DNA from 3 places in the Arthrobacter sp. Hor0625 genome. Region 3 is predicted to be linked to each of the others. Evidence: riboswitches for the same ligand, from Rfam matches in the RefSeq annotation. Region 3 holds a riboswitch; each other region holds the start of a gene.
The links. Region 3 has a riboswitch for thiamine pyrophosphate ahead of ACTWLI_RS12730 (bifunctional hydroxymethylpyrimidine kinase/phosphomethylpyrimidine kinase). Riboswitches for the same ligand answer to the same signal wherever they lie in the genome.

Region 1 (6,934 bases), 1.2 Mb from region 3:
CCAGCCGCGCTGCCAGAGCAGGGCGAGGGTCAGGCCGGCGAGCGGGAACAGCAGCAGTTCGAAGGCCAGCGCCACGGAGGCGGACACCCAGTCGATGGACAGCGCCAGCGCGATGGTGATCAGCACGACGCCGGTGAACTTGGCGAGCGGATTGGCGCGGGTGAGCAACGCCCGGTTTCCGCCCAGGGTCAGGGCCTGCCTCATGGCGCCGCCACCCCCGGACTCGTCCGGCCCGGCAGCTCCGGCTGCGGGGCGCCCAGCCGCAGCTCGTGGCCGCCCAGGACCTGGCTGAATTCCGCGTCGTGGGTCACCGAAACGACGGCGGTCCCGGCGTCGAGCAGTTCCGAGAGGAACGAGGCGAGCTCCGCCCAGGTGTTGGCGTCCTGGCCGAAGGTCGGCTCGTCCAGGACCAGCACCTGCGGATGCGCGGCCAGTACGGTGGCAACGGAGAGCCGGCGTTTTTCGCCGCCGGAGAGGGTGTAGGGGTTTGCGTCCACCAGTTCGCGCAGCCGCAGCCGCTCCAGCAGTTCGTCCACGCGCTCCTCGCCGCGGCCGAGCTGGCGGGGGCCGAACATCAGTTCATCCAGCACCCGCCCGGTGACGAACTGGTGTTCCGGTTCCTGGAAGACCGTGCCGATCCGGGCGATCAGCTGCTGGGCCTTCCAGGTGTGCGGGTCGATGCCCGCGCCCTTGCTCAGGTCGGTCGTGGCGGACACGGTTCCGGCGGCCGGGGGCAGCAGGCCCGCCAGGGTCAGGGCAAACGTCGACTTGCCGGAACCGTTGGGCCCGGTAATTGTCAGCGCCTCGCCAGCCCGGACCTGGGCGGTAATCCCGGCCTGCACCGGGACCGGCGGGACCTTGCCGAACCCCTTGAGCAGGCCGGCCCGGCGGGGGCGTTCGCGGGAGACGGCGAGTTTTTCCGCGGCGAGCAGCAGCCCGCCGGCCGTGGCAGCCCCCGGGGCGCCCCCGGCGGCACGTGCCCGCGTCGCCGGGACGTGGCCGGGCACCCAGACGCCGGCCGCGATGAGCATGTCCCGCGCCTGCTCCAGGACCCGGTCCGGCGGACCGTCCAGCAGCACCGCGGACTCGGTGGCGGACCCGGGCTGCAGCACCACGATGCGGTCGACCAAGTCCTTCCAGACGGCCACCCGGTGCTCGACCACCACCAGCGTCGCCCCGGTCTTGTCCAGGCAGCGCCCGACGGCGTCGCGCACCTCCAGGACCCCGGCCGGGTCAAGGTTGGCGGTGGGCTCGTCCAGCAGCAGCAGCCCGGGCCGCATCGCCAGGATCCCGGCGAGCGCCAGCCGCTGCTTCTGCCCGCCGGAGAGCGCCGACGTCGGGTGTTCCAGCGGCAGGCCCGCCAGGCCGACGTCGTCCAGCGCCTCCGCGACCCGGCGCCAGATCTCCGCCGGGGGGACCGCGAGGTTTTCGGCGCCGAACGCGACGTCGTCGCCCAGCCGGGAGAGCACCACCTGGGTTTCCGGGTCCTGTTGCATCAGGCCTGCCCGGCCGCGCTGCGCCCGGGGCGCGGCGCCGTCGATCAGCAGCGCGCCGGTCTCATCGGCGTCGGCGGCGTCCCCCACCCCCGGAGCACCGCTGTCCCCGAGCACGCCGGCCAGGGCGTGCAGCAGGGTGGATTTGCCCGCGCCGGAGAGGCCCAGCAGCAGGACCCGCTCGCCGGGGCTGATCTCCAGGTCCAGGCCGCTCACCGCGGGCCGGGACCGGCCGGCGTGCCGCCAGCCCCAGCCGCGGGCACTGACCGCCGCGGGCCAGACCTCAGGTGTTGTCATCCGTGCGCGGGGGTTAGGAGAATACCGGTTCCGACGCCGCTTTGCGCGACGCGAAGGAGGCCAGCACCCCGGTCTTGGCCAGGCCGCGGGTGGCCAGCCAGGACAGGCCGCCGGCGATCACGGCGCCGGAGATGGCGCAGAAGATGATGTAGGCCAGCTTGTCCCCGGTCTCGTAGGCGATGTTCCAGCCCCACGGCAGGAAGGAGTCGTTCAGGGCGCAGAACAGCCCGGCGCCGGCGCCGGCCAGCAGCGACACCGGCAGGTTGAACCGCTTGTACAGGAAGGCCGCGAACACCAGCTCGGCTCCGAGTCCCTGGACGAAGCCGGAGAAGAGCACCGAGGCGCCGTACTGCGACCCCATGATCAGCTCGCCCGTGGCGGCAACGGTCTCGCAGAACAGTGCCGCGCCGGGTTTGCGGATGATGAGCATGCCCAGCGCCGCCGGGATCATCCAGCCGCCGGCGTACAGGCCGGTCAGCGGGGGGTAGACCGCGTTGAGCGGCACGGACACCAGGTTCGAGCCCTGGGACCAGGCCCAGAAGATCACGCCGCCGGCCACGGCGATCAGCGCGGCCACCACAATATCGACCACACGCCAGTGGGTCCTGCCGGTGGTGAGTGTCTGCTGTGCAGAAATATCAGTCATGCCATCCTCCTGAGGTACAGGAGGGGAGGGCTTCCGGCGTCGCCGCGGCTTCCGCCACGGGCGCCGGGCACCCTGAGAACTCGACTCCCTTGCGCCGGTACTAACCGGATCAGGTTCGAGGGTCTGCGGCTGTCCGCACTCTCAGCGCCCACCCGCGGTTCCCCGGACTGTTTCCGGTGCCCGACGGCGGCGCTCCCCTGTCGTATCAAATCGCCCGTTGTGGGCTGGCCCAGTTTACACCCGGCAGGGCACGCGCGGAGCGGCCGGTGACCTGCGGATCCGCTTACGGGCTCCAATCCCCGGCTTGGGTGAGATGGACGTTAGCTATGCTGACTCCGAACGGGCTGCCGAACAGCCCACAACTTGGGGGAACACATGGATCGCAAGACGAGGCTATTGGTCGCGGGCGCTGGGATTGCCGGCTTGAGCGCACTGTCCCAACTTCTGTTCGTGATAACCAAACTCCCTGTCATTTTTTGGTCAGATCTTCTGGGCGGAGTCGCCGCAGCCATCGTCACTGCAATTTTCCTGGTCCTTCTCCGTTACCGCCTCCGGCGATCGGCATAGGGGCCTCGTCGGTGCTGACGTGCGACGTTGCCGGGCCGACGCTCAGAGGGTCCCGTATAACCCGCCCGCAATTTGACCGGTGAAGGTGCCCTAAACGCCACACACGGAATGTGTCTCGAAAGCCGAGAGATTCGAGGCAGGTTATGAGACACATCGGCATGGACCCGTCCGTGCGCGGCGAGACCTCAACGTTCAGAGCCTCACGAGCGAATCCAGAAGGGGCCCGCCGGGACCATGGAGAAGTGGGCCCAGATGAAGTCCGGCCCTTAGGGCCAGATCGCGGCATCATAACTATGACGAACTAAGCGTGCAGACCTCTAGAAGACTTCTTGCCGTTTCTCTGGCTACCTTTGAACCACAGTAAGGGCAGTCCAACTCCGCTTCGTTGGCATAGATGATGTTCAAGCAGTTCGCACATTCAACGGCATGAGTCGCCAGGACGTCGCCGATCCTGTCGGAGCTGGATGCGATTACAATTCTCAGATCCGCGAAGCCATAGAGGTTCAACGGTTTAGCCCCTGGATTCGGACGTGTGCCAAGCGGCTTCACCGCCCCGGTTGGAATCCATGCGTTCACCTTGTTGGTGACTCCGGTTGTGCTTATTTTGAAAACACCCGCCGCCTCGGTGAGAGTAAAGCTTGAATTCGCGATTCGAGAAAAGTCGCTTTGGAAGCGGCCGAACTTCTCAAGAGTGCTCTCTTTCGAAAATTCAACGATTCCCCTTGCGAGATTGAACGGGGATATCGCTGCAGCCTCGTTCGGCATCCGCGTGTGTTCTTTTACTATCGATCGGGCCATTCGGATCATGTCACGGGGGGATCCGTGACTTAAGTACACGAGCACCTTGTGAGCATCCAGTGGTGCTTCGTTGTCCACGAGCTGGTTGAAAGAGGTGATCTTGCCATTTGAGAAAGCCGCTAGTCGCCTGCTGAGCATCTCGGAAAGCTCGTCCACGGTCCAGCCCAGATTAACTACTTCAACGCGGTCACCTCGAAGGCCATTGGTTCGCAGGTAGTCCTCCATCTGGTCCCACAAAAAGAACTTGAATGCGGCGCCCGGGGTTTCGAGCGTGGTCAGATCAGTGACCAGTTCAAGAATCAGCTTGCCCGCCGCTTCCGCGTTGTTGGTCGTGCTCGGCGTTTCATCCACCTTGTCGATCAAGAAGTAGACCGCGTCCCACCCGAGCTTCTTCGCGATCTCGACCAGCTGCGACAAGAAATAGTAGCTACTTGCGGCCTTGGAGTCTTGTGCTTGCTGCTCCAGACTGACCGAGATGTTCACATCGTCCAGCCCCGCCTTCTTCATAAGTAGGGCGACGCCGGCGGCGACGGGACCACCGTACTTTTTCCAAAACTCTCCGGCTTTGTCACCGAGGGTCTTCACAGCATCTACTGCGTCCTTGTACTCCCCAAGCCCGAGCACCCCGACAAACTGTTGCGCAGCCACCTTTACAATCTGGCGGTCATGATCGGTCAGAAAGAAAGCGTCGACGCTGTCGTTCTCCAAATGGGACAGGATCGCCAGCGTAACGATGCGGCATAGCTCCACCTGGTGGGCAGCGAGATCCCCACCGCGGCCGACGATCGACGCGAACGAGTCGTAGGTGAGACACAGGTACCGGGCGTCCGGCTCTACTGCCTCCCGCTCAATCATCAGCCGCTGCGCAGTCTTACCTCCGCCACGGGGAGCGAAGACGACATTGGACTTCGGCGTTGCGGGATCACCTAGGACGCTCTGGAAATACGGCGGTGGAACGAAATAGTCCCCGAGACGTTCCTCCTGCTCGGCATTCGTGTGGGCTAGAGGGTCGCCGGCGAAGCCGGCCTTCTGCAGGTAAGACTCGATTGACAATGATCGACCTTTCGTTCGCGTTGATCCTACTTGTCAGCCCGGCCTTTGTCCTCACCAGGGACCCGAAACGGCCCACCCGCTGCTCAGGTTGCCCGCGACCTCGAAATGACCAGCGCGACGTTCTACCGACGCTCTCATGCCCTGACGCCTAGAGGGTCACCCCCACCGCTTCCCTACCTCGCGCGAATCGCTGCGCCCGGGCGGCATGGTTGCTAGAGTCGGCCTACACCATGCGCTCTCCCGACGGAGGTTGAAGCCTTGCTCGAAACCCCAGCGCCCGTAACCCCTGAGCCCGCCGCGGACTACGACCCGGACTCGGCCGATCCGCAACCCCACGGCGCACTGGCCGCACTGATCGGCCGCATCCTGGCCGAAATCGAGGACCTGCAGTTCCAGTCCTTCAGCAAGGACGACGCCCTGGACCTGGGCCTGCGCCTGGTGGAGCTGGGCCGGCAGCGGTCCCACCCGATCGCCATCGACATCACCAAGGGCGAACAGGTCCTGTTCCACGCCGCGCTGGAGGGCGCCACCCCGGATAACGAACGCTGGATCCGGGCCAAGTACCGCACCGCGGTGCGGTACGAAGTTCCCTCCCTGCTGGTGGGTCTCCGGGCGCGGGCGGCCGGCCGCCGGATCGAGGACGATCCGTGGTTCGACCCGCAGGAGTTTGCCGCGCACGGCGGTTCCTTTCCCATCTACCTGCGCGGGACCGGGATGATCGGGGCGGTCACGGTGTCGGGGCTGCCGCAGAAGGCCGACCACGAGCTGGTGGTCGAAGCGCTGGCCGAGATCCTGGGCCGCCCGGGGCTGCCGGGACGCTAGGCCTGCCGGAACGCTAAGGGACGCCAGGGCCCGGGGCCCGGCCCAGCCGCAGCAGCGCCACCCCGACCCACACGAACCACACCCACAGCAGCACCCCGTAGGCCCAGTAGAAGCCGGGAACGGCATGGCGCAGGGCTTCCGCCACCACCCCGAGGGCTCCGGTGGCGACGCCGACCCGGGCCAGGGCCCGCGGCAGCGCCCCCTTGAGCATCACGACGGAGATCAGCAGGATCCCCACCGCGGACAGCATCCCGGCGGCGGCGGGGGTGTTGTTCTCGGCGATGACTGCCTCGGCGGCCGTAGCGTAGCGCAGCCGCTCGCCGTCGTCGGACGCGGCGGCATAACGGTCACTGAGGTACACCAGCACCGTGGAGCCGCGGCTGGTGACCGGGATAGCGAGGACCAGCCCCCAGGACAGGGCCCCGATGACCGTGGCCAGCAGGGCCAGGCCCCGGTCCAGCGGGGCGAGGGCGACGAAAAGCGCCACGAAGACCAGCACGGGCAGGATATTCGGCAGCGTCCAGAGCAGCTGCTCGGCGGTGTAGCTTTCCTTGTGCCGGGCAATGAATTCCAGGGTCTCGGCACCGCCGTGGACCGGCGGCGGGGCGAGGAAGTCCAGGACCAGGGCCAGCACCAGCAGGGCGACGAAGAGCACCGAGCCAAGACCGGCCCAGAAGAACAGCCGCCGCCAGTCGTGCCACCCGGCATCGCGAGCCTGCGACAGGGCGGGCGGGGCAGCGGCAGAGTCGGTCATGCTCGACGGTACGTCCCCGAACGCACGGCGCAGCAGGGGCGTTCGGCCCGCCCCGCCTACGGGGCAGGCGCCGTGCCGGGGCCGGCGATGACGCTAGGCTAGGGGAAGCCCTGTTTCCTCCCGCAAGGAGTACGACGCATGAACATCCTGATCAAGTTGCTTGGCACCGGCATCAGCCTCGTCGCCGGTTTCGTCGGCACCAAGGTGGTCGACACCGTCTGGGAAAAGACCACCGGCAACAAGCCGCCGAAGGGCCACGACGACGACGTCCCCACCACGCTGCGCCAGGCCCTGACGTTCGCCCTGATCTCGGCCTCGGTCAGCGCCGTCATCCAGGTCCTCGCCAACCGCGGCACGCAGCGCGCCATCACCCGCTTCGCCAAAACCCAGGACATCGTCTAAGGCGCACCGTCTAGGCCGCATCGTCTAACGCCCCAGCGGGCTACTTGTCGTCGGTGAACCCGTGTTCGCCGGCAGCCTGCTGAACGACGGCTTCGAGCTCGT
Region 2 (6,934 bases), 460 kb from region 3:
ATCGGTCAGTTCGGTGATGCGCGGCGCCGCGGGGTCCCGGGACACGCGGATCTCCCGCCACGTTCCGCCCAGGGCGTCGAACAGCGCCACCCGGCCCAGCAGGGAGCGGCCGACGCCGGTGATCAGTTTTACCGCTTCGGTCACCATCAGTGAGCCGACGGCGGCGCAGAGCATGCCGAACACGCCGCCCTCCCCGCAGGACGGAACGGAGCCGGCCGGCGGCGCCTCGGGGTACAGGTCCCGGTAGGTGGGTCCTTGCTGCTCCCAGAACACACTGACCTGCCCGTCGAAGCGGAAGATCGACCCCCAGACGTAGGGTTTCCCCAGGATGGCGGCCGCGTCGTTGACCAGGTAACGGGTGGCGAAGTTGTCGGCGCCGTCGATGATCAGGTCATAGCCAGCGAACAGGTCCAGCGCGTTGGTGGCATCCAGCCGCACGTTATGCAGCCGGACCTCGACCAGCGGGTTCAACGCGGCGATGGCGTCCCGGGCCGAGGCCGTCTTGGGGCGGCCCACGTCGGCGACGCCGTGGATCACCTGGCGCTGCAGGTTGCTGAGGTCCACGTCGTCGTCGTCGATGATGCCGAGGGTCCCCACGCCGGCTGCGGCCAGGTACAGCAGGGCGGGCGAGCCGAGGCCGCCGGCACCGATCACCAGGACCTTGGCGTTCTTGAGCCGGCGCTGCCCGAGCGCGCCGATCTCGGGGATGATCAGGTGGCGGGAGTAGCGCTCCACTTCCTCCGGCGTCAGGTCCGGCCCGGGATCGACCAGCGGTCCGGGTGCCGCGGGCGGGGTTGCCGGGTCGCCGTGCGCGCTCAACTGGGAAGCCATACTTCAATGTATGCCCGAAGATGCCGCCAGGTCATATTACCCGCGCGTAAAGTGGAGCTAACAGCGAGGGAAAGAAGGCGGACAGTGGTTCATCAGGCACCGGATGCGCGGGGACAGACCGGAAAGCCGGCGGCCGGCAACGGCCGGAGCGGGAGCCAGCGTTCGGCCCGGCTGCCACGCGACGAACGGCGGGCCCAGCTTCTCGCCGCCGCCCAGGAAGTGTTCGTGGCCAACGGCTACCACGGCGCCGCGATGGACGAAATCGCCGAGACGGCGCACGTGAGCAAACCGGTGCTGTACCAGCACTTCCCGTCCAAGCGCGAGCTGTACCTGGCGCTGCTGGACAGCCACCTGTCGGCCCTGACCGAACTGCTGCTGGGCGCCCTGAACTCCACGACGGACAACGACGAGCGCGTCCAGGCGGTCATGCGCGCCTACTTCCGCTTCATCGCCAGTGATGACCAAGCCCACCGGCTGGTCTTCGAATCGGGGCTGGTCAACGACGCCGATGTCAGCGCCCGGCTGGAAACCTTCAACAAGACCTTCGCCGACGCGATCGCCAAGGTCATCGCCGAGGACACCAAGCTGCCGCTCATCGAGGCACAGCTCCTGGGCCGCGGGCTCTCCGGCATGGCCCAGGTCAGCGCCCGCTACTGGCTGGAAACCGACGGCGACCTCGACCTCGATGTGGCCAGTGACCTGGTCTACCGTTTAGCTTGGCGCGGAATCTCGCGCTTCCCCAAAGAGTCCTAGACTACAAATAGAGAACACCCTCAAACTTTTTGATTGGCTGGGAGGCCTTGCTGTGGAAGTAAAGATCGGCATTCAGAACATCGGCCGCGAAATCGCCCTGGAATCGAACCAGGACGCCGACGCGGTGGCGGCGCTGGTGGCAGAGGCCCTGTCCAAGGGCACCGAACTGCGCCTGACCGATGAGAAGGGCCGCCAGATCATCGTCCCGGCGAACGTCCTGGGCTACGTCGAGATCGGCGCCGAAGAGGTCCGCCGCGTCGGTTTCGGCGCCCTCTAGGCCCCGGCCCGGCCGCCGCCGGGTACGCCCCGCACTTCCCTGAAGGAGTCTGAATGCTGTCCCTGATTGTGGTGGCCATGGTGGCCGTGGCCGCAGGCTTTGTGGTCTGGGCCAATGACAAGCGGCACGCCAAATACGGCATCGCCGTGCCGGCCGGGGTTGCCCTGGCCGTGGCCATGCTCAGCTGGGTCATCTTCATGGCCGCCGGGTTCGGCTACCAGCCGGGCCTGACGTGGATTCCGTGGGTGCTGCCGCTGCTGCTCGGCACGGCGGCGGCGATCGGCGCCGTGCTCTACCTCGGCCGGTCCCGCACCCGGCAAGACACCGCGCGGATGACCGCCATCCTCCGGCTCTAACTCCGCCGCAGCCAGCACTCCAGCGTGGCCGTTCCACCCCCGGGTGGAGCGGCCACGCTGCTTTTGCGGCCCGGGTCAGAGGAACTCGGCCCGGCCCTCCATGGCGGAGGAGGCCAGGGCATGCTCGCGGCGCGGAATCCGGCCGGCCTTCCGGGCCAGCCGGCCGGCGGCGACGGCGTGCCGGAACGCCGCCCCCATCAGTGCCGGATCCTGGGCCCGGGTCACCGCGGTGGCGAGCAGCACCGCGTCACAGCCGAGTTCCATGGCGAGTGCCGCGTCGGAGGCGGTGCCGATGCCGGCGTCGAGCACCACGGGCACCGACGCCCGCGCGACGATCAGTTCGATGTTGTGCGGGTTCAGGATGCCCAGTCCGGTGCCGATCGGGGCGCCGAGCGGCATTACGGCGGTGGCGCCGAGGTTTTCCAGCCGGAGGGCCAGCACCGGGTCGTCGTTGGTGTAGGCAAAGACCTTGAAGCCGCGGGCCACCAGCTGGTCGGTGGCCTCCACGAGTTCCAGGGCGTCGGGCAGCAGGGTGTGCTCGTCGGCGATGACCTCCAGTTTCACCCAGTCGGTCTCCAGCGCTTCCCGGGCCAGCTCCGCGGTCAGGACGGCGTCGCGGGCCGTGAAGCAGCCGGCGGTGTTCGGCAGCACCCGGATGCCGTGGTCGGCCAGCAGCTGGAACAGGGATCCGCTCTCGGCCGGGGAGTAGCGCCGCATGGCCACCGTGGTGAGTTCCGTCCCGGACGCCAGCAGCGCCGCGCCCAAGCCCTCCAGGCTCGGCGCACCGCCGGTGCCCATGATCAGCCGCGAGCCCAGTTCGACGCCGTCGATGGTGAGCGGATCCCGTGCCGGCTGCTGTGTGGTGGTGGGGGCAAGTCCTGCCATCGTGGTCATCCTCCCTGTACTGCGGTGACGAGTTCGACGTCGTCACCGTCGGCGAGTGCGGTGCTGTGCCACTGGCTGCGCGGCACGACCTCGGCGTTGCGGGCGACGGCGACGCCGAGCTTCCGGCCGTCGGTGGCGTGGCCGTCCTCGGCCAGGGTCCGGCCGGTGACGCCGCTGACCAGGGCGCTGACCGTGGCGCCGTCGGCGACGGCGTGCTGCGCTCCGTTGAGCCTGATGTTCATGCTGTCGTCCTGTCGTCGGTGGGGAGGCGGGAATCCTGGTGGTGTGCGGCGAAGCGGTCCGGGCGGAAGCCGGCCCAGCGCGGGTCCGGCTTGCCGTCCAGCAGCTGCCGGCACACCGCGGCGGCCGCCGGGGTGAGCAGGACGCCGTGCCGGAAGAAGCCGGTGGCGATGATCAGCCCGCCGGTCTCGTCCCCGCCGGGACCGGCCACGCGCCCCAGCAGCGGAGCGTTGTCCGGGGTCCCCGGCCGCGCCCGGGCGGTGGCCTCGAGCAGTTCCAGTTCGGCGACGGCGGGAAGCAGCTGCTGGGCGTCGCGCAGCAGCTGGTACACGCCGCCTGCGGACACGGCGCCGGCGTGGGCGGGGGCGTCCTCACGCTGGGTCGCGCCGATGACCACGGTGCCGTCCTCCCGCGGCACGAGGTAGACCGGGACCCCGCGGACCAGTCCCCGCACCGTGCACCGCAGCAGCGGCCGCAGCGCCGGGGGGACGCGGAGCCGGAGGATGTCCCCGTAGACCGGCCGCAGCGGCAGGGAGAGCCCCGGGGGCAGTCCCTGCAGATCCGCGGCTCCCAGGCCGTTGGCCACGATCGTTTCGGTGGCGCGGACCTGGCTGCCGTCCGCCAGGACGGCGCCGGCGACCCGGCCGTTGTCCCAGAAGAGCCCGGCGGCGCGGCGGCGAATGGCGGTGAAGTGGCGGTCCGCGGCCAGCAGGGACGCGGTCCGGGCCAGGAGCCGGCGCGGATCCACCTGGTGGTCGGCGGGAATCTCGAAGGCACAGGAGATCCCGGGGCTGAGCAGCGGCTCGCGTGCGCGTGCTTCGCGCACGCCCAGCGGCTCGACCGCCAGGCCGCAGGCCCGCTGCACCGCCCGCAGGTCGGCGAGCGCGCGGCGGTCCGCCGGGTCGGCGCCGACGGCGAGGGTCGGGGTCGGGAGGTAGCCGGTGCCGGCGGCTTCTCCGGTGCCGGCGGCATCGAGGGCGGAGGCGAACGAGGGCCAGAGCCGGGACGCTTCCAGCATGAGGGCCAGGAGCTCCTCTTCCTGGTAGTGCAGTTCGCTCACCGGGGCGAGCATGCCGGCGGCGGCCCAGCTGGCTCCGGTGCCGGGGGCGTCGTCGATAAGTGCGATGGTGCGGCCCGAACGGCGCGCCTCCCAGGCGATGCCGTGCCCCACCACTCCCCCGCCGATCACGGCGACGTCGTACTGCACAGCCGGTACGGCCGAGGTGTCCATGGATTCCTCCCTACGCCGGTACTAACCGGATCAGGTCAAGCGGTCGGCTCTGACGCCCTCTCAGCCCTGCCGCCCGTGGACGGCTTGTGCGGGCTCCCGCGGTATGCGCCCAGTTTAGAGGAACTAGGCTGGAACCATGAGCCAGGATGTCCACACCACCGCCCGCCTGTACCTGTGCACCGATGCCCGCAAGGACCGCGGTGACTTCGAGGACTTCGTCGACGCCGCCTTCGCCGGCGGGGTGGACATCATCCAGCTGAGGGACAAGTCGCTGGAGGCCGCCGAGGAACTGGAACTGCTGGAGGTTCTGCACTCCGTGGCCCAGCGCCACGGCCGGCTCTGGGCGGTCAACGACCGTGCGGACCTGGCGTCGCTGGCCGGGGCCCCGGTCTTCCACATTGGGCAGAAGGACATCCCCTTCGGCGCCGCCCGGGACTTCCTGGGCAAGTCCACCGTCATCGGGATGTCCACCCATACGCCGGAGCAGGTCGACGCGGCGATCGCCGCCGCCCCGGGCCGGAGCGGGCTGGACTATTTCTGTGTCGGACCGGTCTGGGCCACGCCCACCAAGCCGGGCAGGGCCGCCGTCGGCCTGGACCTAGTGCGGTACGCCGCCGACGCGATCGGCCGCGCCGAGGCCGCCGACGCCGGCAGGGTCGCCGGGGTGGTCCCCTGGTTCGCGATCGGCGGCATCGACCTGGGCAATGTTGAACAGGTCGTCGACGCCGGTGCGCGCCGGATCGTGGTCGTCCGGGCCATTACCGAGGCTGACGATCCGGCCGGCGCGGCTGCCGCGCTGCTCGCGGCACTGGACGCCGCGGCGCCCGGGCACTGACCGGCTTGGCCGGCGGAACTATCCGGCGAGCCCCAGTTCGGACATCCGGCGGGCGTGGGCGGCGGCCAGCTCGGCGGCGATCCCGGCGGACAGGGCGTGTCCGGGCCCGGTGGTCTGCCCCGGCCGGTCCGCGGCGGCCCCCTCAGCAGCCGCGGGCGGCAGGGCCGCGGCGTCCGCCATGCCGGTGAGGCCGGCGAGGAAGGCGTGTTCGGTACTGATCCGCTGCGCCTGGGTGAGGGCCTCTCCCAGCAGCCGCCGCGCCCACAGCGCCACCCGCGAGGCCAGGCGGGGATCGTCCGCGAGCGCGGCCTTCAGCCGGTCCCGCAGCACCGCCGTCGCGTCGCCCGGGGCCTGGACCTGCTCGATCAGCCCGGCGGTGTCAGCGTCGACGTAGCCGGAAACGGCCCGGCAAAAGTCGGCGGAGACGGTGTCGATCACGTAGGCCTTCATCAGCGACTCGTACCAGTCGGCGGGCCGGGTGCGCTCGTGGAAGTGGTCCACCGATGGCTGGAACGGCAGCATGGCGTCCTCCGGGTCGACGCCCATACCGGCGAGTTTGGCGCACACCAGTTCAAAGTGCCCGAACTCGACCACGGCCAGCCGGCCCAGCACGGCGCGGTCCTTCAGGGTCGGCGAATAGCGGGCGTCCGAGGAGAGCCGCTCGAAGGCCGACAGCTCCCCGTAGGCCATCGCGCCGAGCAGGTCGCGGAGGAAGCGGTGGTGGCGTGCAGGTCCGTCCGGGGAGGTGCTCATCCTTCAACATTAGCGGCGGAAATCGGGCTAACCTGATTCCGTGTCTCATCATCGCCTGACCCCTAACGTCCGCCGCCAGCAGAACCAGCTCGCCCAGGCCCTTAACGCGCTGCGAACCACGCTGGAACTGCCGGGCGAGTTCCCCGAGGACGCGCTCCGGGACGCGGAGGCGGCCGTGGCCGGCCATGAACTTCCCGAACTGGACCTGACGCACGTGGAGTTCGTGACCATCGACCCGGCGTCGTCGACCGACCTGGACCAGGCGTTGTTCATTGACCGCGCCGGCGACGGGTACCGGGTGCTGTACGCCATCGCCGACGTCCCGTCCTTCGTGGCTCCCGGCGGAGCGCTCGACGCCGAAACCCGGCGCCGCGGGCAGACCTTCTACACCCCGGACGGCCGTATCCCGCTGCACCCCGAGGTCATCAGCGAGGCGGCCGGCAGCCTGCTGGAAGGCCAGCTGTGCGCGGCCTTCGTCTGGGAGTTCGACCTGGACGCCGCCGCCGAGGTCTCCGCCGTCCAGGTACGCCGGGCCCGGGTCCGGAGCCGGGCCAAGCTCAGCTACCACGGGGTTCAGGCCGCGCTCGACGGCGGCACCGCGGACCCGGTGCTGCAACTGCTGCGCGAGGTCGGCGGCAAGCGCGTGGAACTGGAGCGGTTGCGGGGCGGGGCGAGCCTGAACATGCCCGATCAGGAGATCGAACAGCTGCCCGACGGCGGTTACCGGATCGTCGCCGAGCCGCCGCTGCCGGTGGAGGACTGGAATGCGCAGA
Region 3 (6,934 bases):
CTTCTCCAGTTCGGCCTCGATCACGGCCAGGTCGGAGAGCGGGTCGCGGTCGGATTCCAGCGTGCCGCAGTCCAGCACGTGGACCAGGGCCGCGCAGCGTTCGACGTGGCGCAGGAAGTGGTGGCCGAGGCCCTTGCCTTCGCTCGCGCCCTCGATCAGGCCCGGGACGTCGGCGATGGTGAAGCGGACGTCGCCGGCCTGCACGACACCGAGGTTCGGGACCAGGGTGGTGAAGGGGTAGTCGGCGATCTTCGGCCGGGCGGCGGACATCGCGGCGATCAGGCTGGACTTGCCCGCGGAGGGGAAGCCGACCAGGGCGATGTCGGCGATGGACTTCAGCTCCAGGACGATGTCGCTGGATTCGCCTTCAATGCCCAGCAGCGCGAAGCCGGGGGCGCGGCGCTTCTGGGAGGACAGCGCGGCGTTACCCAGGCCGCCCAGGCCGCCTGCCGCGGCGATGAACTCGGTGCCTTCGCCGACCATGTCGGCCAGGACGGTGCCGTCCTTGCTCTTGACGACGGTGCCTTCGGGCACGGGCAGGACCAGGGTCTCGCCGTTCTTGCCGCCGCGCCAGTCGCCCATGCCGGGGCCGCCGTTGGTGGCGTGGCGGTGGGGGGCGTGGTGGTAGTCGAGCAGGGTGGTGGTCTGGGGATCCACGCGGAGGATGACGTCGCCGCCGTTGCCGCCGTTGCCGCCGTCGGGCCCGCCGAGCGGCTTGAACTTCTCGCGGTGGACGGAGACACAGCCGTGGCCGCCGGTACCGCCGGATACGTGCAGTACTACCCGGTCTACAAAGCTGGCCACGTGGATCTCCTCAGTGCTGTTCCTTGGGTCCCTGGGGGCCCAAGATGATTGTAATGCGGTTAAAACACCGGTGGAGCGGACCTGCTGGCCCGCCCCACCGATTTAGAACTTGTTGTTACTCTGCAGCTGCAGCAGCCACGATGTTCACAACGCGGCGACCACGACGGGTGCCGAACTCGACAGCACCGGGGGTCAGGGCGAACAGGGTGTCGTCGCCGCCGCGGCCGACGCCGGCGCCCGGGTGGAAGTGGGTGCCGCGCTGGCGGACGATGATCTCGCCTGCGGAGACTACCTGGCCGCCGAAGCGCTTGACGCCGAGGTACTGGGCGTTGGAGTCACGACCGTTGCGAGTGGAGCTCGCGCCTTTTTTATGTGCCATTTGAAATGCCTGCCTTTAAATTCTGGGGAATCTGCTGAAAACCTGAACAGTAACGCTAGTTACTTGATACCGGTGATCTTGACCTTGGTCAGTTCCTGACGGTGACCCTGGCGCTTCTTGTAGCCGGTCTTGTTCTTGAACTTCTGGATGACGATCTTGGGACCACGCAGGTCCTCCAGGATCTCAGCCGTAACCGTTACCTTGGCCAGGTCCTTGGCTGCAGACGTGACCTTGTCACCGTCTACCAGGAGCAGTGCGGGCAACTCAATGGTGCTGCCGGCTCCACCGGGGACGCGGTTCAGGGTAACGAAGTCTCCAACGGAAACCTTCTCTTGGCGGCCGCCTGCGCGGACAATCGCGTACACCACTGGGGAACTCACTTCTCTCGACGTTTATTACTAGATTTGCGTGCGGAACCTGGGACCAAGGACTGGTCCGGCTCACGCTGTGCCTCAACGCCGGTGGATTCCCCGGGGGGATCCATGAGCCATTCCGTGAAAGCGTCCTGCCCGTAGGCGGATGGACACTTCCTCAAGGACATAGCCCAAGTGTTGGCGTAAGCACCGAAGGTCTAGACTACGCTAATTTTGCCTTCGGTCGCAAACGAGGCCGGGCCCGGCATGGAGTGCGTGACAGGCGCCACACCGCCCCCGTCGAGGGGCCGGTGCCGTCCTGCCGCAACAGCTTCCGGAACCGCGCCCCATTATCTTACCGGCCGGAACGTCCCGCGGCGCCTAGGCGTGCAGCCTCGGCGCGTCGAAGAACTCCCTCTCGTAGCGGCAAGAGTGGCGGAAGGCTTCGGCCATGGCCATGCGGTCCCCCGCCGACGCCCGCCGGGCTGCCGCGTCGGTGAAGCGGATGGCCTGCCGCGTCGATTCCGCGAAGGCCTCGTCGGCGTAGGTGCGCAGCCACGCGGCATAGGGATGGGCGCCGGGGTCGGTGGCGAAGTCCCGCCGGAAGGCCTCGTGCAGGGTGGCTCCCACTTCGGCGTACAGCCAGAAGCACGGCAGCACCGCCGCGAGCAGTACCGCGTAGCTGCCGGCGAGTGAGGCCGCGTGCAGGTGGTCCACGTAGGCCTTGGTGACCGGTCCCGGTTCGGCCGTTGCCGCGGCGCGGCCGGCCAGCCATGTCCGGTGCAGCTCGGATTCGACCTCGAGGCACTGCTGGGCCGAGCGCCCCCAGAACAGTTGCTCGTCCTCGGTGGGGGCAAGGGCGGCGGCACGGGACAGCACCCGGGAGTAGCCGTTGAGGTACAGGGCGTCCTGGCCGAGGTAATAGGTGAATTCGCGCTCGGGCAGGGTCCCGTCCGCAAGACCCCGGATGAAGTCGAGGCCGTAGATGGCCGCCAGGCTGTCGGCCGCGTGCCGGTCGAGCGCCGCCGCGAAGCCGCCCTCGGCGGCCTCCGGGCCCCCGTCCCCGTCCCCGCCGGACGCGGGGTGCAGGTGGTGGAAGTGGTGGACGGGTCCGTTGCCGCCCCCGACCTGCAGTTGCCCGGCCTCCCGAAGTGCTCCCAGCAGCCAGGGTTTGACCTCCCGCAGTGCGGCCTCCCAGTTGCCCGTCCGGGCCTGCACCGTGGCGAGGGCCGAGGACAGCGAGCAGCCCGTGCCGTGGCTGTTCCCGGTGGCGATCCGCTCGCCTTCCACCACCACCTGTTCCCGGCCAAGCACTCCCCCGGTGTTGATCAGCGCATCCGGGCAACCGCCGTCGTCGGTCCCGGCGCTGCCCGCCAGGTGGCCACCCTTGACCAGCACCGTCGTCCCGGCGGCGGCTGCGAGCCGTTTGCCCTGCTGCAGCGCACCGGCCCAGTCACTGGCCGCCGGTTCGCCGAGCAGCATGCCCAGTTCGGCCAGGTTGGGGGTGATCAGGTCCGCCAGGGGAAGCAGCGCGCGGAGGGCGGCTTCCGCCGATTCCTGCAGCAGCCGGTCGCCGCTGGTCGCCACCATCACCGGATCCAGGACCACGACGGCGGGCCGGGCCTTCTCCAGCCAGCCGCGCACGGCCTCGATCACGGCGGCGTCGCCCAGCATGCCGATCTTGACGGCGTCGATGGTGATGTCCTCGCTGATGGCCGCCAGTTGGGAGGTCAGGAACGACGCCGGCGGGACGTGCACCGCGCGCACGCCGCGGGTGTTCTGGGCGGTCAGCGCGGTTATGGCGGCCATTCCGTAGCCGCCGTGCGCGGCGATGCTCTTCAGGTCCGCCTGGATGCCGGCGCCGCCGGAAGGATCGGAGCCGGCGATGGCCAGGACCCTCGGGATCCGCCGGGCCTGCGGCGCTTCGGTGGCGGCGCCTCCCCGCCGGTCCGCCGGTGCGGGGGTTGGAAAGGCGGAGGTCAGGGTGGAAGTGGGCGCGGTGGATACAGTCATCTGGACATCCCTTCGCCGGTGCTAACCGGACAGGTTCAACGGGTCTGAATCTCAGCCGGCTCGATGCGCGGCACCCCGTGTCAGTCCACCCAGCCTAGCGCGCGTCGCCGGCCGATATCCCGCGTCCCGCGGCGGGTCCGTGTGCCCGGCGGAACAGCGCTGTTAACGAACCAGCGGGCCCCGCCCGGATCCAACGACATGCGTCGGATCCGGGCGGGGCCCGCGGTGGTTCGTGCCTGCTGCTTCCGGTCGCCTACAGTTCCGAGGCGGGGACGCCGACGCCGAGGATGAGGGGTTCGCTGGCGGCCGGCTTGGCTGCTGCCTGGCTCGGTTCCGGCGCCTTGGCCTCGTGCACCGAGCCGGCCGCAGCCGACGGGGTGGCTTCGCGCTGCTGCACGGAGGTTTCGTTGGCGGCACCCTGCGCGCGGCTGGCGCTGCGGTTACGGCGCACCCGGCGCGGGGCGGTGGTGTCCGCAGCCGCCACGGACGGCTGGGCCGGAGCCTGCCGGACCGGCGCCTGCTGGGCCGGCGCCTGGGCGCGTTCCTGGCGGGCCGGTTCCTGGGCGCGTTCCTGCGTCCGGTCCTGGCGGCCGCGGTCCTGGCGGGCCGGTTCCTGGGCGCGTTCCCGCGTCCGATCCTGGCGGCCGCGGTCCTGACGCGACGGCGCCTGTCCCCGCTCCTGCCGGGACTGGTCCTGCCTGGACTGGTCCTGCCGGACCGGTTCCTGGCCGGCTGCCTGCTCCTCGCGGGCACGCACGCTCGGCGGCTGGATCCGGGCGACCCGGGCCCTGCCCCGGCCGCGGGTGGCACGGGACGGTGCGGCGGCCGGTGCAGCCGCAGATTCCTCGTCCGGCGTGGCTTCGGCGGCCCGGGTGGGGGCAGCCTCGGCGGCGGGAGCCTGCGCCTGGACGGGAGCCGCCCCGGCGGGCTTGCCGGTTTCGGCGTCGCCCAGGTTGGCGAAGGCTTCGGTCAACAGGTCCAGGGTCAGCGCAGGCTGCGTGCTTTCCTGGGCGTGCTCGACGAAGGGCAGGGCTACCTGCTCCCCGCCGAAGGTCAGGACCGCGGCCGGCCGGCCGGCCGCTTCCTCGGTGGAGGCGAGCTCCACGGCGGCGTCGAGCGCCGCCTGCCGCGTTTCGGCGTCGGGCGCTGCCGTTGCCTCGCCGTCGTGCAGGTGCGCGGCGTGCGCTGCGGCGGCGATGTTGGCCAGCGCCGCACGGGTCGCCTCCGCCTTGGCGTGGCGCTCCGCCTCATCCGGTTCGGCGTGCGCAGCTGCGGGCGTGGGAGCCCCGGCCTCGCTGCCCTGGCCGCCCTTGCCCCGACGGCGCTTGCGCTCACTGCGGCCGGCCGGCTGGTGCTCGGTGCGCGGCACGTGGTGTTCGGCGGCGACGGTGTTGGCGCGGCGGTGTTCCACCGGCTCGTCGTGGGTAACGACGCCCCGGCCGGCGCAGGCTTCGCACTGTTCGCCGAAGACTTCCAGCAGGCCGGTGCCCATCCGCTTGCGGGTCATCTGCACGAGTCCGAGCGAGGTCACCTCGGCGACCTGGTGCTTGGTCCGGTCCCGGCCCAGGCATTCGACCAGGCGGCGCAGCACGAGGTCGCGGTTGGATTCGAGCACCATGTCGATGAAGTCGATCACGATAATGCCGCCGATGTCGCGCAGCCGCAGCTGCCGGACGACTTCCTCGGCGGCTTCGAGGTTGTTCTTGGTGACCGTTTCCTCAAGGTTTCCGCCGCTGCCGGTGAACTTGCCGGTGTTGACGTCGACGACGGTCATGGCCTCGGTGCGGTCAATCACGAGCGAGCCGCCGGAGGGCAGGAAGACCTTGCGGTCCAGGGCCTTGTGGATCTGCTCGTCGATGCGCCAGGCAGCGAAGATGTCCGTGTCCTTGGTCCACTTCTCGAGCCGGCCCACCAGGTCCGGGGCGACGTAGGTGACGTAGGCCTCGATGGTGTCCCATGCCTCCTCGCCGGAGACGATCAGCTTGGAGAAGTCCTCGTTGAAGACATCCCGGACCACCTTGATGGTCAGGTCCGGTTCGCCGTAGAGCAGCTCCGGGGCGAGGACCTTGCTCGACGCGGACTGGGCTTCGATTCCCTCCCATTGCGCCCGCAGCCGGTTGATGTCGTGGGTCAGCTCCTCTTCCGAAGCGCCTTCGGCAGCGGTGCGGACAATGACGCCGGCATCCTCCGGGAGGCGGTCCTTGAGGATCCGCTTGAGCCGGTTGCGTTCGACGTCGGGCAGCTTGCGGGAGATGCCGGTCATGGAGCCGCCGGGCACGTAGACCAGGTACCGGCCGGGCAGGGAAATCTGGCTGGTCAGTCGGGCGCCCTTGTGGCCGATCGGGTCCTTGGTGACCTGGACCAGCACGGAGTCGCCGGACTTGAGCGCGTTTTCGATCCGGCGCTGCTTGCCCTCGAGGTTGACGGAATCCCAGTTCACTTCGCCGGCGTACAGCACGGCGTTGCGGCCGCGTCCGATGTCGACGAAGGCTGCCTCCATGGACGGCAGCACGTTCTGGACCTTGCCCACGTAGACGTTGCCGATCAGGGAATCCTGCTGCGTGTTGGACACGAAGTGCTCGGCCAGGACGCCGTCTTCGAGGACACCGATCTGGATTCTGTCGTCGCGCTGGCGCACGATCATCTGGCGGTCCACGGATTCGCGGCGGGCCAGGAACTCGGCCTCGGTGATCACGGTACGGCGGCGGCCGGTGTCCCGGGACTCGCGGCGCCGCTGCTTCTTGGCTTCCAGCCGGGTGGAGCCCTTGACGGAGGTGACTCGGTTGCTGGCCGGGACTTCGCTGACCGTCCGCGGGGCCCGCACGCGGGTCACCGTGTTGGGCGGGTCGTCGTCGTTGCCCCCGGTCAGTTCCAGGTCCTGGTCACCGCGGCGGCGCCGGCGGCGGCGGCGGGAGGTGACGCCGTCTTCGAGCGTGGCCTCGGAATCATCGCCTTCGCCCTCAATGTCGCCTTCGGTCTCGGCCTCGCCGGCGGTGCGGCTGCGCCCACGGCGGCCGCGGCTGCGGCGGCGCCGGCGGCTGCCGGAGTCCTCGCCGTCCTCATCTTCTTCTTCGTCCGTCTCCTCGGCGGCCGCGGGGGCTGCCGCAGCGGCCGGGCGGACCACCGCGCTCAGGTCGGGGGCCTGGAAAATCATCGAGGTGACGGCGCCCGGGGCCAGGAAGGGCGACGGCGCCCCGGCGGTCTGCGTGTCCGGCTCCGCCTCCGGGGCCGGGGTTTCGGCGGCCTGGGTGGCCGGGGCCGCTGCGGGGGCTTCCGCCTCCGGTGCGGGGGCTTTCGCCTCCGGTGCGGGGGCGGCCGTCTCGGGCGCTGCTGCCGTCCCTGCTTCCTGCACCGCTATGTCCTGCGCTGCTACGGCGGGCTCTGC

Region 1: it holds a riboswitch for thiamine pyrophosphate, as region 3 does, so the genes downstream of both, ACTWLI_RS07115 (ECF transporter S component) here and ACTWLI_RS12730 (bifunctional hydroxymethylpyrimidine kinase/phosphomethylpyrimidine kinase) in region 3, are expected to answer to the same signal.
Region 2: it holds a riboswitch for thiamine pyrophosphate, as region 3 does, so the genes downstream of both, thiO (glycine oxidase ThiO) here and ACTWLI_RS12730 (bifunctional hydroxymethylpyrimidine kinase/phosphomethylpyrimidine kinase) in region 3, are expected to answer to the same signal.

Annotation. Positions count from the first base shown of each region.
Region 1 is NZ_CP199586.1:1,558,861-1,565,794, reverse strand. Features, by position in the region: gene ACTWLI_RS07125 (energy-coupling factor transporter transmembrane component T family protein) at 1-204, opposite strand, end outside; gene ACTWLI_RS07120 (ABC transporter ATP-binding protein) at 201-1,790, opposite strand; gene ACTWLI_RS07115 (ECF transporter S component) at 1,804-2,436, opposite strand; TPP riboswitch at 2,505-2,645, opposite strand; gene ACTWLI_RS07110 (P-loop ATPase, Sll1717 family) at 3,295-4,854, opposite strand; gene ACTWLI_RS07105 (heme-degrading domain-containing protein) at 5,113-5,676, shown strand; gene ACTWLI_RS07100 (DUF4386 family protein) at 5,690-6,430, opposite strand; gene ACTWLI_RS07095 (DUF4235 domain-containing protein) at 6,569-6,832, shown strand; gene mnhG (monovalent cation/H(+) antiporter subunit G) at 6,873-6,934, opposite strand, start outside.
Region 2 is NZ_CP199586.1:2,293,663-2,300,596, reverse strand. Features, by position in the region: gene moeB (molybdopterin-synthase adenylyltransferase MoeB) at 1-831, opposite strand, end outside; gene ACTWLI_RS10670 (TetR/AcrR family transcriptional regulator) at 838-1,584, shown strand; gene ACTWLI_RS10665 (DUF3107 domain-containing protein) at 1,637-1,861, shown strand; gene ACTWLI_RS10660 (hypothetical protein) at 1,915-2,217, shown strand; gene ACTWLI_RS10655 (thiazole synthase) at 2,293-3,102, opposite strand; gene thiS (sulfur carrier protein ThiS) at 3,108-3,344, opposite strand; gene thiO (glycine oxidase ThiO) at 3,341-4,573, opposite strand; TPP riboswitch at 4,564-4,683, opposite strand; gene thiE (thiamine phosphate synthase) at 4,710-5,408, shown strand; gene ACTWLI_RS10635 (ferritin-like fold-containing protein) at 5,427-6,161, opposite strand; gene ACTWLI_RS10630 (RNB domain-containing ribonuclease) at 6,202-6,934, shown strand, end outside.
Region 3 is NZ_CP199586.1:2,758,278-2,765,211, reverse strand. Features, by position in the region: gene obgE (GTPase ObgE) at 1-804, opposite strand, end outside; gene rpmA (50S ribosomal protein L27) at 920-1,183, opposite strand; gene rplU (50S ribosomal protein L21) at 1,243-1,551, opposite strand; gene ACTWLI_RS12730 (bifunctional hydroxymethylpyrimidine kinase/phosphomethylpyrimidine kinase) at 1,918-3,549, opposite strand; TPP riboswitch at 3,540-3,637, opposite strand; gene ACTWLI_RS12725 (Rne/Rng family ribonuclease) at 3,803-6,934, opposite strand, start outside.